DNA from 3 places in the Mesorhizobium sp. NPDC059054 genome. Region 3 is predicted to be linked to each of the others. Evidence: predicted binding sites of a transcription regulator. Region 3 holds the regulator's gene; each other region holds the start of a gene.
What was found. The regulator LexA, encoded in region 3, represses DNA repair genes until DNA is damaged. The targets are predictions, from matches to a motif close to TGTTCNNNNTGTGTTCNG.
Positions count from the first base shown of each region.

Region 1: the regulator LexA is predicted to act here: its motif matches at 4,022-4,039, upstream of ACFWXH_RS15930 (YifB family Mg chelatase-like AAA ATPase).
Region 2: the regulator LexA is predicted to act here: its motif matches at 4,036-4,053, upstream of ACFWXH_RS22500 (ATP-dependent helicase).

Region 1 covers NZ_JBHYHV010000003.1:524,867-530,117, forward strand. Annotated here, with positions in the region: gene ACFWXH_RS15915 (polyhydroxyalkanoate depolymerase) at 1-427, shown strand, start outside; gene ACFWXH_RS15920 (transglutaminase-like cysteine peptidase) at 689-1,312, shown strand; gene ACFWXH_RS15925 (hypothetical protein) at 1,306-2,274, opposite strand; gene ACFWXH_RS15930 (YifB family Mg chelatase-like AAA ATPase) at 2,409-3,941, opposite strand; gene gshB (glutathione synthase) at 4,117-5,058, opposite strand; gene ACFWXH_RS15940 (glycosyltransferase family 2 protein) at 5,212-5,251, shown strand, end outside.
Region 2 covers NZ_JBHYHV010000005.1:318,921-324,171, reverse strand. Annotated here, with positions in the region: gene ACFWXH_RS22515 (alpha/beta fold hydrolase) at 1-199, opposite strand, end outside; gene ACFWXH_RS22510 (hypothetical protein) at 214-471, shown strand; gene ACFWXH_RS22505 (PQQ-dependent sugar dehydrogenase) at 524-1,855, shown strand; gene ACFWXH_RS22500 (ATP-dependent helicase) at 1,871-3,949, opposite strand; gene ACFWXH_RS22495 (hypothetical protein) at 4,093-4,974, shown strand; gene ACFWXH_RS22490 (LacI family DNA-binding transcriptional regulator) at 5,134-5,251, shown strand, end outside.
Region 3 covers NZ_JBHYHV010000002.1:1,148,362-1,153,612, reverse strand. Annotated here, with positions in the region: gene moaC (cyclic pyranopterin monophosphate synthase MoaC) at 1-247, shown strand, start outside; gene glp (gephyrin-like molybdotransferase Glp) at 247-1,452, shown strand; gene ACFWXH_RS13360 (DUF1236 domain-containing protein) at 1,518-1,847, opposite strand; partial or broken gene ACFWXH_RS13355 (hypothetical protein) at 1,909-2,110, opposite strand; gene lexA (transcriptional repressor LexA) at 2,382-3,104, shown strand; gene ACFWXH_RS13345 (ComEC/Rec2 family competence protein) at 3,126-5,251, opposite strand, start outside.

The DNA.
Region 1 (5,251 bases), on a different contig from region 3:
CAGCGCCGAGAAGCACCGCGAGTTCTACGACGAATATCTGGCGGTGATGGACCTGACCGCCGAGTTCTACCTGCAAACCGTGGAAACGGTGTTCGTGCGCCATGCCCTGCCGAAGGGTCAGATGAAGCATCGTGGCACGAAGGTCGATCCAGGCGCCATTCGCAATGTCGCGCTGTTTACGGTCGAGGGCGAGAACGACGATATTTCGGGTCTCGGCCAGACAGAAGCCGCTCATCGCCTGTGCGTCAATGTTCCCGCCGACATGAAGGCACACTACATGCAGCCGGCTGTCGGCCATTATGGCGTCTTCAACGGCTCACGCTTCCGGGCGGAGATCGTGCCGCGCATCGTCGATTTCATCACCAGCTACGGCCGCACCGAGAAGGTGGTGGTGAAGCGGAAGGCCAGTAAGCCGGCTCAGGCTTGAGGCATGATCCTGATCACGTATTTTTGAACGCGATCTTTTAGACCCGCGTGGCGAACGGTTTGTTTCAAGAAACGAGCCGCCACGCTTCCATTTTGTCCCTGGCCTGCCATCCAGACGAAATTGACGACGCTGACTGTTGCGCAATCACCGCAATGACGGGGGCGCGATTAACCCTTTCGGCGAATCCGCCATCAGGATGAATTGACACGACATGTAAATCCTCATTAACGTTTCGTTAATAACAGGGGCGAGCGGGGGACGATGAACTCCTCACCAGCGACGCAAGGTTTGCGTGTCTTTGCGGCGGCGGCGATTGGGCTGGCTGCAGCGATCTGGGCGATGCCATCCGCGTCGGCCGCCGGCGCGATGGCGACCGGCGGACCAACCACGCAGCCGATCGGACACTACGAATTCTGCAAGACACGTCCTGCCGAATGTTCCGTTCGTCCCAAGGACCTGGCGCCGGCCAGGTTGACCACGGCGCTCTTGAACAAACTTGGCAGGGTCACGGCTGCAGTGAATGCCGCGGTCAAGCCGCTGAGCGACCTGGAAATCTACGGCAAGGACGAGGTCTGGGCCTACCCGGACAAGGGTGTCGGCGATTGCGAGGATTATGTGCTTGAAAAGCGCCGCCGGCTGGCCAGACAGGGCGTTTCGCTGGCGAACCTGCTGGTGACGGTGGTCCGCAAGCCGGACGGCGAAGGCCATGCGGTGTTGACCGTGCGCACCGACAAGGGCGATTTCGTGCTCGACAACCTGACCGACAAGGTCAAGCCCTGGGATCAGAGCGGCTATCGCTTCCTGAAGCGCCAGGCCATCGACAACACCGGCCGCTGGGTCTCGATCCGCGATGGCCAGCAGGTGCTGGTCGGCGCTGTTCAATAACGGCTTTTTTTCGCCGTGCGCTGTGCCGCGGCGAGGCGGACGTCGTCGAGCGTCAATTTGTTCCACAAGCCATCCTGCACGATGTGCAACGTATTCCCGCGAGCCTGACAGAGCGAGGCGCGTTCGGAGAATGTGCTTTGCAGTGCATGGCGAAAACGAGCCACGTTTCGTACTCCGTCACGAAACTCCAGCAGGGTGATGCGATCCTTGTCGGGCGCGTAGCCGCCGACAATCATGGCGCCTTCCGAGTCGCAGGCCAACGAATGTCCGCCCGTCACAGTCGTCTGACGGACTTTGGTGCGGCCGGTCGCGGCCGCGATTTCGACAATAGGAAAATCGGTATAGTAGTATGCCCAGGTCGTACCCCGGCTGACATTCAGCGCGTAGCAGTCCGCCATGGACGGATCCTCGAGCCGCCAGAGAACCTTCCCCGTTGGATCGAACTGAACCAGGCCGGCCATGCTGATGGGGGCCTTGGTTCCAGGCAGTTTCCAGCCACCGTTGCCGAAGACGCCTTCGTCGAAATAGCCCACCCAGATATTGCCGCGGTCATCGCATTGAAGATGCTCAATCCCGTCGCCCAAGCAGAACTGGTTGGTGGCTTGCCCGCTGTCGTTGAACAGCGTCGCGTTCGCGTCGGTCGGCCTGCAGCGGGAGCTGGCGACAATCCAGGCGCCGTCCCGATGGGCATCAAAAACCGGAAATGCCGTCTCGAGAGGAAATTCTATCGTCCCATATTCCGTCATTCCGTCGAAGATCGACAGTCTGGCCATTGCGTTCTTGGTCAGCAGCGGCCGGGTGGTGTCTTTGGCTTTTACGTTGCGATACCAGTTTCCCGGGACATCGCAGGTGGATTTGAGCGATGCCAGAAGTCCGTCATCCGTGATGGCATAGGACACGTCGAACCAGCCAGGCTCCGGCTCTGGTAGAGGTGCGAAAAGAGAGGGCTGAAGAATTTCCATCAAGACAGGACCGTGGTTTGAATGGGGACGGTTATTCGAGAGTGAATCGCCAAACCTGGTAAGACGACATCGGGTGAACTGAGCCGGCCGATTAGCCGCCCCCATGCCTTTCATTCAGCCACTGGCTTTCTTCTTCAAGCAGCTTGCGACAAGCGTCCCGATGCCATGCGGTACGAGATCGCCTCGGCGAGATGGATGCGCCCGACCGTTTCGCAATCGTCCAGATCGGCCAAGGTGCGCGCCACTTTCAGCACGCGGTGATAGGCACGCGCGGAAAAGCCGAGTTTTTCGCTGGCCTCGCTGAGCAGTGCGAGCCCGGCCGCATCCGGTGCCGCAATCGCCTCGATCATGGCTGGTGAACAATGAGCGTTGAGCGCAATTCCCGCGATACCTTGAGTTTCGAAACGCTTGCGTTGGATATTCTGTGCCAGCGCCACACGCTCGGCAACCGCAGCGCTCGGCTCCGTCCGATCCGGTCGGATCAGATCGCTGGCCGAGACGGCCGGGACATCCACCCTGAGATCGATCCGGTCGAGCAGCGGACCCGAGATCCGTGCCTGATAGTCGATGCGGCAACGATCGCCGCGCAGGCAGCGATAACCGGGCTCGCCTGCCATGCCGCAACGGCATGGGTTCATCGCCGCGATCAGCTGGATGCGCGCTGGATAAGTGACGCGATGATTGGCGCGGGCGATCATGCAGTCGCCGGTTTCCAATGGCTGGCGCAGCGCATCGAGCGTTTGCGGCGAGAACTCCGGGAATTCGTCGAGGAAAAGCACACCGTGATGGGCGAGCGAGACCTCTCCCGGACGCGCCCTCACGCCACCGCCAACCATTGCCGCCATCGAGGCCGAGTGATGCGGTGCGCGAAATGGCCGTCGGTCGGTCAGCTTGCCTCCGGCAAGTTCGCCGGCGACCGAAGCGATCATCGAGACCTCCAGCAGTTCCTTCGGCGCCAGCGATGGCAGGATCGAGGGGAGGCGCTGCGCCAGCATAGACTTGCCGGAACCCGGCGGGCCGACCATCAGCAGATTGTGCCCGCCGGCCGCTGCCACCTCCAGCGCACGCTTGGCACTTTCCTGACCTTTGATATCGGCAAGGTCCGGCAGGTTGCGCGCGCTCTGATGCACGCCGGGTTGCGGGCGTGACAGCACCTGAGTGCCCCGAAAATGATTGGCCATGGCAATCAGGCTGCGCGGCGCGACGATATCGATGTCGGGACCGGCCCAGGCGGCTTCCGGACCGCAGGCGTGCGGACAGATCAGCCCGCGCCCGTCGGCATTGGCGCCGACCGCCGCCGGCAGGGCACCGGCGACCGCAGCGATCGTACCGTCCAGCGAAAGTTCACCCAGCACGACGTAGGATGCCAGCATATCGCCGGGAATGGCGCCGAGGGCGGCCATCAGGCCGAGCGCGATCGGCAGGTCGTAGTGGCTGCCTTCCTTCGGCAGATCAGCCGGTGCGAGATTGACCGTGACCTTGCGTGCCGGCATCGACAGGCCGGAGGCATGAAGGGCGGCCTGGACGCGTTCGCGGCTTTCGGCCACGGCCTTGTCCGGCAGACCGACGATCGACATGCCGACCTTGCCGGGCGCAATCATCACCTGGACGTCGACCGGCACGGCCTCGATGCCCTGGAACGCCACCGTGCGAACGCGCGAAACCATCTAAGCCCCCAGGCGGGCACCCGACCCGCATGGCCGGAGCGGCCACGGGGTCAAGAAAAGCATGGTTTTCCGTTCAGATCAAGAACAATACGGGAACAAACAACCATATGAGATGCAACCCGGTTGCTGCCGGTTTTGCAGGCAAAGTCGTTGTTTCCGTGAAACGGCGAAAGCTCTAGCCGCGCTTGGCTTCGACGGCATCCCAGAACAGGGCGGCGATGTCGGCACCGCCGAAGCGCTTCACTTCGCGAATGCCGGTCGGTGAGGTGACGTTGATCTCGGTCATGTAGTCGCCGATGACGTCGATGCCGACGAGGATGAAGCCGCGCTCCTTCAGCGATGGACCGATGCGGGCACAGATCTCACGCTCGCGCGCGGTCAGCTCGGTCTTTTCGGCGCGGCCGCCGACATGCATGTTGGAGCGCGACTCGAATTCGGCAGGCACGCGGTTGATGGCGCCGACCGGTTCGCCGTCGATCAGGATGATGCGCTTGTCGCCCTTGCGCACGTCCTTCAGGTAACGCTGGACGATATAGGGCTCACGGAACAGCTGGCCGAACATTTCCAGCAGCGAGGCCAGATTGCGGTCGGCCTCATGCAGATGGAAGATGCCGGCGCCGCCATTGCCGTAGAGCGGCTTGACGATGATGTCGCCAAATTCCTTGCGGAACGCGGCCACTTCCAGCGGATCCTTGGTGATCAGCGTTTCCGGCATCAGGTCCGCGAATTCGGTGACGAAGATCTTCTCGGGGCTGTTGCGCACCCAGGCCGGGTCGTTCACCACCAGCGTCTGCGGGTGGATGCGCTCCAGCATATGGGTGGTGGTGATGTAGTTCATGTCGAAAGGCGGGTCCTGGCGAAGCAGGATCACGTCCATTTCCGACAGGTCCGTGCGCACCGCCTCGCCGAGCGTGAAATGGTCACCCTTCACATCCCGCACCTGCATCTCCTCGATGCGGGCGAAGACCTTGCCGTCGCGCAGCGACAGCCGGTCCGGCGTATAGTGATACAATCGGTGGCCGCGCCGCTGCGCTTCCAGGGAAAGCGCGAAAGATGTGTCGCCGGCGATGTTGACGGTCGAGACATGATCCATCTGGACGGCGACTTTGAGGGACATGCAGAGACTCCGCTGAGCGCATTGTTGTTGATGGCCAATGATGTAGCGTCTAGCGCACAGGCTGCCAATCCGTCGGCCCCAACCGACCTTTCATCGAAATCTTAAGGCATTGCCACGCATAGTCCTCCCCGCTTGGTCTGGTGGGGTAGTAAAATGGGCGTGCAAGCAAAGAAGTTTCGCGAGACCGGTAGAC
Region 2 (5,251 bases), on a different contig from region 3:
GGTCCCCGCCATGAAGCCAGACGACGAGCGGATATGTCTTGTCGGAGCTGTCGTAGTCCGAAGGCTTGTAGAGCAGGTAGTTGAGGTCGTTCTTGATGCTTGCGTTCGACGTGAGCGCAGTCTGGCCCGCGAAAGCCGGCATCGGGCTCCACAGGGCAATCGACGCGAGCGCGACAACTGACAACAACGATCGAAACATGATCCATCCTTTGCATGCTGAACGACGACCGCATCCAGGTGGTCGCCATCGGGACAACTGATTCCCCTGCCCACGGCATCGATAACATGCCGCGTCAGATGCTTGAGGATAAAGCGCGTTTCGAAGCGAGCCGCCGCACGCTGGAGGCGCAGCTCCATCTGTTCCGCACAGGTCAGCGTGGCGGCTGCGATCGCACCCACCAAGGCTGCAAGGGGACTGAGCGACCGGAACATCGAAGCGCCGGCGACATTCTTCCCGAACCTGCCGCATGAAAACGCAACCTCGGCAGCGGAGCGGCGTTGATCCCGAACTGGGAGGTCGACCGTGAAGAAACTCATCATCACGCTTGCCATACTCGTCGTCGTGATCGCCGGCGGCGGCTTCGCACTCGTCTATGCGTCACGCCACGAGGCCACGGTCCCGATCGAGCAGACCTATGGCGCGAGCCCGACGCTTGCCGAGCCGCGCCCCGAATGGCTGCCGAACGTCAATGTGGCCGAAGCCATGCCATGGCCTGACGGCGGCAAGCCGACGGCCGCGCAAGGGCTGACAGTGAACGAGTTTGTCGGCGGCCTGGACCATCCGCGCTGGCTGCACGTGCTGCCGAACGGCGATGTGCTGGTGGCGGAAAGCAACTCGCCGCCGAAGCCGGAGACCGGCTTCAGCATCCGCGGTTTCTTCACAGACCTCTTCCAGAGTCAGGCTGGAGCGCAAACCCACAGCGCCAATCGCATCAGCTTGCTCCGCGATGCGGACGGCGATGGTATCGCCGAATTGAAAACGCCCTTCCTGGAAGGTCTCTCGTCGCCTTTCGGCATGACCTTGCTGAACGGCAAGCTCTATGTCGCCAATGCCGACGCGATCGTCGCCTTTCCCTATCAGGAAGGCGCAACCAGGATCGACGCGCCGGCGGAAAAGATCGTCGACCTGCCTGCCGGCCGCAACCATCACTGGACGAAGGACGTCATCGCAAGCCGGGACGGCACCAAGCTCTACGTCACCGTCGGCTCCAACTCCAATGTCGGCGAGAACGGCATGGACGAGGAAGAAGGCCGCGCGGCGGTGCACGAGATCGACCTCGCGACCGGCAGGATGCGCCTGTTCGCTTCCGGGCTGCGCAACCCAAACGGCCTGTCATGGAATCCCGAGAACGGCGCACTCTGGGTGGTGGTGAACGAACGCGACGAGATCGGCAGCGACCTGGTTCCGGACTACATGACCTCGGTCCAGGACGGTGGCTTCTACGGCTGGCCCTACAGCTATTACGGCCAGCATGTCGACGACCGCATCCAGCCTCAAAAGCCGGATCTTGTCGCACGTGCGGTCAAGCCCGACTATGCGCTCGGCCCCCACACCGCCTCGCTGGGACTCACCTTCAATCCAGACGACCGGTTTGGGAGCGACATGAGGAACGGCGCCTTTGTCGGGCAGCATGGTTCCTGGAATCGCCTGCCGCGCAGTGGCTACAAGGTGATCTTCGTGCCGTTCATGGGCGGGAAGCCATCCGGTCCGCCGAAGGACATCCTGACCGGCTTTCTCGACCAGGACGACAAGGCCCGTGGCCGGCCGGTCGGCGTTGCAATCGACAAAAGCGGTGCTCTTCTTGTCGCGGACGATGTCGGCAACAGGGTCTGGCGGGTGGTGCCTGCGCAATAATGGATTATCGCTCGATCACTTCCACATCGACCGCATCTTGCCCTTGAGGTCGACATTGGCGCGCGGCCGCACGGATTGCTCGTCGCGAAGCGCCTGGCTTGTCCACGACGTCAGATGGAAATGCTGCAGGATATGGGCCGGGATGAAGCGCGTTTTCGAGGCATAGACATGCCGGTCGCCACGCGCCGCCTGGCCGGAGGTGTAGAAACGCTGCGGCGTGATCAGGTGCAGCGAATCCTTCGCCCGCGTCATCGCGACATAGAGCAGGCGGCGCTCTTCCTCCAATTCCTTGCGTTCGCCGGCGCTCAGATCGATCGGGATGCAGCCGTCGACGGCATTGAGGAGAAACACCTTGGTCCATTCCTGGCCCTTGGCCGAGTGGATCGTCGACAGGATCAGATAGTCCTCATCGAGGAGCGGCGGTCCCGCCTCATCGCTGGTCGCGCTCGGCGGATCCAGCGTCAGATCGGTCAGGAAGCGTTCGCGGGACGGATAGCCTGCCGCGATCTGCTCCAATTGCAGCAGGTCCGCCCGGCGCGCCGTCGCGTCCTCGTGCTTGCGCTCGAGATGCGGCTCGTACCAGAGCCTGGCCCGCTCCATTTCCGAAGGCCAGGCGGGGCCTCGGCGCAGGTCCGAGAAGAGATCGACGAATTGCGGCCAGTCCTTGGCGGCACGGGCCGGCGGCGCGAAACGCGCCAGGCCCATCTCCAGGTCGAGCGACTGCTCCATGCTGTCGATCGCCTGTGTGGCCGCGGCAGGCCCGATGCCCGGCAAAAGCTGCATCACACGGAAGCCTGCGATGCGGTCGCGCGGGTTCTGCACGAAGCGCAGCACGGCAAGCACGTCCTTGACATGGGCCGCGTCGAGGAACTTCAACCCGCCGAATTTCACGAAAGGGATGTTGCGCCGGGTCAGTTCGACCTCGAGCGGTCCTGAATGGTGGGATGCCCGAAACAGCACCGCCTGCTGCTTGAGCACGGTTCCGGTCTCGCGTTCCTTCAGCACCTCGTCGCAGATGTAGCTCGCCTGCTCGGCTTCGTCGCGAACGGTGACGATCGCCGGCTTTTCATGCGACGAGCGATCGGTCCACAGGTTCTTGGTGAAGCGTTCGGCCGCTTCGCCGATGACGGCGTTCGCGGCGTTCAGGATCGCATCGGTCGAACGATAGTTGCGATCGAGCGTGACGATTTCGGCGGGCGAGGGGAACAAAGTGGGGAAGTCGAGGATGTTGCGCACTTCCGCGGCACGGAAGGAATAGATCGATTGGGCGTCGTCTCCCACCACCGTCAGGCCGGCTCCGTCCGGCTTGATCGCCGTCAGGATCGATGCCTGCAGCCGGTTGGTATCCTGGTACTCATCGACGAGGATATGGTCGAAGCGCGAGGCCAGATGCGCGGCGATTTCCGGCTCGGCAGCCATCTGCGCCCAGTAGAGCAGCAGGTCGTCGTAATCGAGGATGTTCTGCCGCTGCTTTGCCTCGACATAGGCACCGAACAGCTGCTTGAGCTCTTCGGTCCAGCCGACGCACCAGGGGAAACAGTCGCCGACGACCTGTTCGAGCGCGTCCTGCGCATTGACGACACGCGAATAGATCGAAAGACATGTCGCCTTGGTCGGGAAACGGTTCTCGGTCGCAGAGAGGCCAAGCTCGTGCCGGACCAGGTTCATCAGGTCGGCGGAATCCTCGCGGTCATGGATGGTGAAGCTCGGCTCCAGCCCGATCTCCAGCGCATAGTCCCGCAACAGCCGCGCGCCGATCGAATGGAACGTGCCCGCCCATGTCAGCCCTTCCATGAGGCTCGCGGCGCGCTCCTTCATCACCTCGGCGGCGATGCGCTCGACGCGCTTCGCCATCTCGGTCGCGGCACGGCGCGAGAACGTCATCAGCAGGATGCGCCGAGGATCGGCGCCGCGCACGATGAGATGCGCGACGCGGTGGGCAAGCGTGTTCGTCTTGCCCGATCCCGCGCCCGCGATGATCAGAAGCGGTCCGCAAACGGCGCCCTCTCCGTGCAGGACCGCCGCCCTCTGGCCGTCGTTCAGCTTCGACAGGTAGGCGGGGTCCTCGATCGAATCACGGATGGCGATGTTCATGGGGGCATGAAGCATCGTTTCCGTTTCGTTCGCAATGGCTGGGCGGCGCGGGCTTTGCAGGTTGGTCGCGGCCCGGCTATGCATCTCGTTCGAGATCTGTCCCGTTGCCTCGAGCGTTCGATGCTCGCCATTGAAATTGAAACATGCAGCCACCGTTGTTTTTCGCATTCGATGCCTCCGTTCCTGACGCGAAGGCGTGCCTGGATCAGGTCTACGAGGTGTTCTCGTCCTATCGGGCGCCACGCGGCTTCTGCCGGCAGTGCTTCACGCCCGAACAGGAGGAGCAGATCTGCGGCCCCCGAAACGTGCGCACCGCGGATTACGCCGTTTTTTCTCCGATCTATTTCGAACATCCCAATTGCTCCGGCGGCGTTGCCACATTCCGGCACTGGCTGCCGCGGGCGCTTGAATGCGCAGCGTTCGACACGCGCCCATTTCCGATGCTACCGGACCAGATAGCCAGGCTCGGCCTGTTGTCCTGGCCGCTGGCCGAACAGCAGGCTCTGCGCAATGTGTTCAGCCAGGCAGCGGCGAACTGGTTCGCGACAGGCGAGCCGGCTCCTCTCGGGCAGCAGGTCCCTGATGACGTGAAAGGCAACTGGTTGCCGGATATCTGGACGGCCGAGATCCTGCTCTCGGCTCTGACCTATCTGCGCGTCGATCCGGTGTCGCTGGCAAGGCATATGCTGGCCACGGATACGAGCTGGGCCACCCTCGGCCTCGCGGCCGCGATTGGCCGGCCGTCGATCCTCGACGATATCGGCTATCTCGTGCTGGAGGACACCGACGATGAAGCGGCGATGCGATCGGCTTTCGCGGCCCTCGATCGTCGTGCCCGAGCCGGCTTCCATCACATCGTCACCTATGAAGTTCTGATGAACCGGTGGGAGGCACTGACTGCCCGAGGCGAGGAAAAACTCGCTGCCCACCTGCTCGAGGCGATGGACAGGAGTGATCCGCCGCAATTCACCGAACAGGAGCAGGCAGACGACGAGAGGCTGCTCGCCAGGATTGTTCGGGCCTGATCCCGGGCAGTCTTTCCAGCCGGCGCAAAGGCCGCTCAGCTCAGAGTGACCGCCTTCAGGCGTCCTGCGATTCGCTGACGGAAATCGATCTTATCGACGGGTATTGACAAATTGCTACGTATCAATAGCGTATTGCTACGTAGCAATTGGATCTGTCCTGTGAGATCTGGTCGGAGAATTACGCAAAAGGAAGTGGCGGAGCGCGCTGGTGTCGCCCAGGCGACGGTTTCCCTCGTGCTGAACGGTGGCCGCGACAAGATTGCGCCCGAGACCGCAG
Region 3 (5,251 bases):
ACTGCTGCTGACCAAGGTATCTGTCGATATCGAGCCAGCCCCCGCTTTGCCCGGCCTGAAGGTCACCGCGCTTGCGCGCGTTACCGGCAAGACCGGTGTCGAAATGGAAGCGCTCACCGCCGCTTCGGTTGCATGCCTGACCATCTACGACATGGCCAAGGCAGTGGACCGTGCCATGGTTATTTCCGGTATCCGCCTGGTGGAAAAGACCGGGGGCAAATCAGGCGATTACAGGGTGGAAACCTGATGTCGCTGGTGCCGGTCGAAGAAGCGCTGCAGCGACTGCTGGACGACGCCGAACCGCTCGCTGCGGAGACCGTCGCATTGACCGACGCCTTCGATCGGGTGCTGGCAACCCCCTTGGCGGCGTTGCGCACGCAGCCGCCTTTCGATGCCTCCGCTATGGACGGCTATGCGGCAAAGGCCGCCGATGTGGCCGCAACGCCGGTGACGTTGAAGGTGATCGGCAGCGCGCCAGCCGGCCGTGCGTTTCAGGGCGCCGTTGGTACCGGCGAGACCGTGCGCGTCTTCACCGGTGCACCACTGCCCGCCGGCAGCGACACCATCGTCATCCAGGAAAACGTGCGCGACTTGGGCGATGGCTCCGTCGAAGTGTTGGAATCCGCATCCGAAGGTCGCAACATCCGCCGCAAAGGGCTGGATTTCAACACTGGCGATGTTCTGCTCAAAAAAGGCCGCGTGCTCGACGCCGCAGCTTTGTCGCTAGCCGCTTCTGCGAACCATCCGGCACTTGCCGTGGTGCGCCGGCCGCTGGTTGCTATCATCGCCACGGGTGACGAATTACTGCCACCCGGCAGCGTGCCGGGACCGGACCAGATCATCTCTTCCAACGCTTATGGTGTGGCAGCTGCGGCCCAGGCCGTCGGTGCGCATGCATTGGATCTCGGCATCGCACCCGACCGCAAGGACGCCATCGCCGCGGCGGTACGACAGGCTGTCGAAGCCGGCGCCAACGTCATCGTCACCCTTGGCGGCGCCTCCGTCGGCGATCACGACCTGGTGCACGATGTTCTGACCAGCGAAGGCATGACGCTGGACTTCTGGAAGCTCGCCATGCGCCCAGGCAAGCCGCTGATGTTTGGCCGCATGGGTGCGATCCGCTGCATCGGCTTGCCTGGAAACCCAGTGGCTAGCCTGGTCTGTTCGCAGCTTTTCCTGAAACCCCTGCTTGCCCGTCTTGGCGGCCGCCCCTTCAGCCAGGATATCCGCGAGGCAAGCCTCACAACCAATATGGCGGCCAATGACCGCAGGCAGGACTACATCCGTGCCCGGATCGAACAGGATGGCAGCAGATTGGCCGCGACGCCGTTCGGCGTTCAGGATTCCTCGATGCTTCGTGCTTTATCGGATGCCAACGGGCTGATCATTCGCCCGCCACATGCACCCAAGGCCGAAGCCGGCTCCACGTGCCAGGTGCTGATGCTGCGCTGATCTGAGAAGAAGGCAGATAGCAAAGCCCCGGCTGTCTCTCGGCAGCCAGGGCTTCAACCATCGGATCAGTTCAAGACCTCAACGATTTCATAGGTTTCCGGATCCACAAGAACCGCCCTGTTGTCGATGACGGTGTAACGATATCGTGTATCGGGAACTTCATGCAGGGTTACCGTCTCCGGTACTCTCGAGCCCAGATTGAGCTCCAACCCGAGCACATTGATCGAAGCCACGGGGTTCTTACGAACATACTCGCGGATGACGGTCTTCTGCTCCGGCTGGATCACCACTGTACCTGGCCGTTGTGCCGGGACCACCACGGTATCCTGTGCGTGGCTGGCAGCAGCGCCTGCGAGGACTGCGCAAACGGCATATATCGGAAGAAGCGGTTTCATCGTTCTCTCCTTTCAAGCACGATTGCCCGAAGGAGGAATGCGGACGTCAACGGCCCCGTTCCTAATGAATTAAGGTCTTGTTGCGGCAACTTTGTGCCGAACCACAAGGAAAGGTATGGAACTCACTTTTCGAGATGGCATCCAGCTTACGGAATTTCTCCACGAACACCGGATCGGAAAAGAACTCATCGATATTGCCGGCGCCCTGCCTCGACGTTGACGACGGTTTCGCCGTCAGTGCTCCTGGCAAGGGTATTCCAGAGGCGTTGAAGAAGGCTTCGATGCGGCGATCCACACGAGTGACGTCGGGACGCACGCCTCACGAGGCGCAAGCTTTGGCACATTCCGGAAATGTGAGAATTGACCCCTCGGCAGGACTTTTCGAAACAGACGGGTAGCCGCACCAGCCGTTACACTGAACAAAGCGTCAACAAATTCATTAAACTTTAAAAGGTTGCGGAACACAAATGGAACAGATAGTGTTTGTTCTGGATTTGTTTTTCTGATTCTGGTTCCGTTCCACGGAGGGTGGCTATGCTGACACGCAAGCAACATGAGCTTTTGCTCTTCATCCATGAACGGCTGAAGGAAAGCGGAATTCCGCCTTCCTTCGACGAGATGAAGGAAGCGCTGGATCTTGCCTCGAAGTCCGGCATCCACCGCCTCATAACCGCTCTGGAAGAGCGCGGCTTTATTCGCCGGCTGCCAAACCGGGCGCGTGCACTGGAAGTGTTGAGGCTTCCCGATTCGATCGCGCCCGGCCTCAATGCGGCTCGGAAATTTTCGCCCGCTGTCATCCAGGGCAGTCTGGGGCGGCCTGCACCGAAGGAACCGCAACGCCTGCAGGCCCCAGGCAATGACGACGATGCCACGGCTTCCGTTTCCATCCCAGTCATGGGCCGCATCGCCGCCGGCGTACCGATCGACGCGATCCAGCACCGCACCCATTCGATCTCCGTGCCGCCCGATATGATTGCGGGGGGGGAGCACTATGCATTGGAAGTCAAAGGCGACTCCATGATCGAGGCCGGTATTTTCGACGGCGACACGGTCATCATCCGCAATGCCAATACGGCCAATCCTGGCGAAATCGTCGTGGCGCTCGTCGACGAGGAAGAAGCGACACTCAAGCGATTCCGTCGCAAGGGTGCCTCGATCGCGCTGGAGGCCGCCAATCCAGCCTATGAGACCCGCATCTTCGGCCCGGACCGGGTCAAAGTACAAGGCAAGCTGGTTGGGTTGATCCGCCGCTATTGAGTGAACGGCCTAATTTCGCAGTCACTTAGCCGGCCGCACATCAGGAATTGTGGCAGGTTCTGCAGCCGGGTGAAGCTGATCATCCCGACGTTTGGATTTGAACGCTTTTTTAGGAAGCGGTGGCAGCCCCCTCGCCTCGCGGGTGAACATGCGCTGTGCATGCCAGGGTCGATTTGTGCTCTCGAGCGCAAACAGGATATTAGCCGGTTTATCAGCAGAAACATCAAATCGTACCGCCGCACTGCCGGTGCGGGCGAGATCCTTCTTGGTAACCACCAAGATCGCCGGGTCGTTGCAGGGGTCGGATGCGGTGGCATCGTCGATGACAATGAGTGAGGCGACCCCACAAGCCGATTTCGCTGCATCGGCATATGCAGTCATCACCACGACCGCACCCGACGGATGGCGCGCGAAACACAGGCGCCGTGCACATAGGAAGGGTGTGCCGAAAGGCATGTCGAGCACATTTTCAACGGTCATTTCAACGTCAGCCGAAACATCCTCCGGCAAGACCGTCGTCTCCACATTGAGTGCGCGACGCCAATTGTCCAGCGTGAAAACATTGGGCCGCGCTCGGCTGACGGCGACCTCATCGTCGCCGATCGGCAGCGCGACGAGACGCGCATCCTCGGAGATCAGCACGTCGGGCGTTTCGACATTGCTCATCGTCAGCATACCAGCGAGCGCAAAAGGCAGCGCCAGCCAGCGCAACCATGTCGTGGTCATCGCGCCGATGGCGAGCGCTGCGGTGACGAAGAGCACTGACTGGGTCGAGACGAGCCCTACTCCGTCGACGGGGGAGCGGATGGAAATCCATTCGGCGATCGCCATCATCACCGTTAGTCCCTTGCCCATCACATAGAGAAACGGCCAGTCGGCGCCGAACGGCATGGCAAATGCGCTGAAAACAGCGGCCAGCATGATGAGCGAAACCACCGGCATTACGGCCAGATTGGCGAACAGGCTGAGGGGCGAGACACGCTGGAAATGCCAGACCGCGAAGAGTGCCGTTGCCAGCCCAGCAACGATCGAGGTCGCCGCCATGCCGCCTACCGCAATCAGCGACTTGTGCACGAGTATCCCAGCAAACGAGCGCACCGGCGGCGGAGCAGTGGGCATTGCGCTACGGCGCTCTGTCCAAGCCGCGTAAGCACCAATCAGTGCAGCGGTCGCCGCAAACGACATTTGGAAAGATGGACCAACCACCTCATGCGGTGCGGTCAGGATCACGATCACCGCCGAGATTGCAAGATTGCGCATCGACAGCGCCGCTCGGTCGAACAACACCGCAATCAGCATGACCGCCAGCATGATGAAGCTGCGCTCGGCCGCCACCACCACACCCGAGATCGCCAGATACGCCGCAATCGAACAGAGGGCCGCGAAAGCGGCGTATTTCTTGACCGGTCGACGTGTCGAAAAATCGGGGAACAGAGCAAATGTGCCGCGCAGCAGCAGCAGAATAGCTCCGGCCACCATTGCCATGTGCAGGCCGGAGATCGAGATGATGTGATAGATGCCCGTCCTTCGCATCGCTTCGTTGACGGAATCTGGAATGCCGGCGCGCACACCGACGATCAGCGCTGCCGCGATCTCGCCCTCCGATCCACCGATCGAGGCGCGAATGCGATCGGCGATCACCTCGCGCGCGCGTTCGACCGCGACCGACAGCCGTGTGGTGAGCGGCGCAATGCTCTCCCCATCTGATGCGAGCTTCGGCTTGCCCATGAAGAAGCCGGTCGCGCCGATGCCGTCGAAATAGCTTTCGAAGGAGAAGTCGTAGCCACCAGGTCGCACCGGGCCGGCCGGCGGCATCAAGCGGGCGTAACCGGATACGATCGATCCGGCGCGGATGTCGGCCGGCATTCCCAGCGCCGAAAGCCGCACGCGCTCTGGCTGATATCGCAGCTTGGGCCGCTCGGTGGCGATGACGTCAAGCGTCAGCCGTGTGCGCCCGCTCGCCATCGGCTCGACCGAGATCACCCGCCCCGTCACCCTGGTTGATACCTGTGCACCCAACATATTGCCGGGCATGCGCCACGTCTCGATCTTGGCGGCAAGAATGCCGAGTACGAAGAAAAGTACAGCCATCGCTGCGAGATGCACGCCGAGACGGCGGCGTGAAAACAGCGCAATGACGGCAAGAA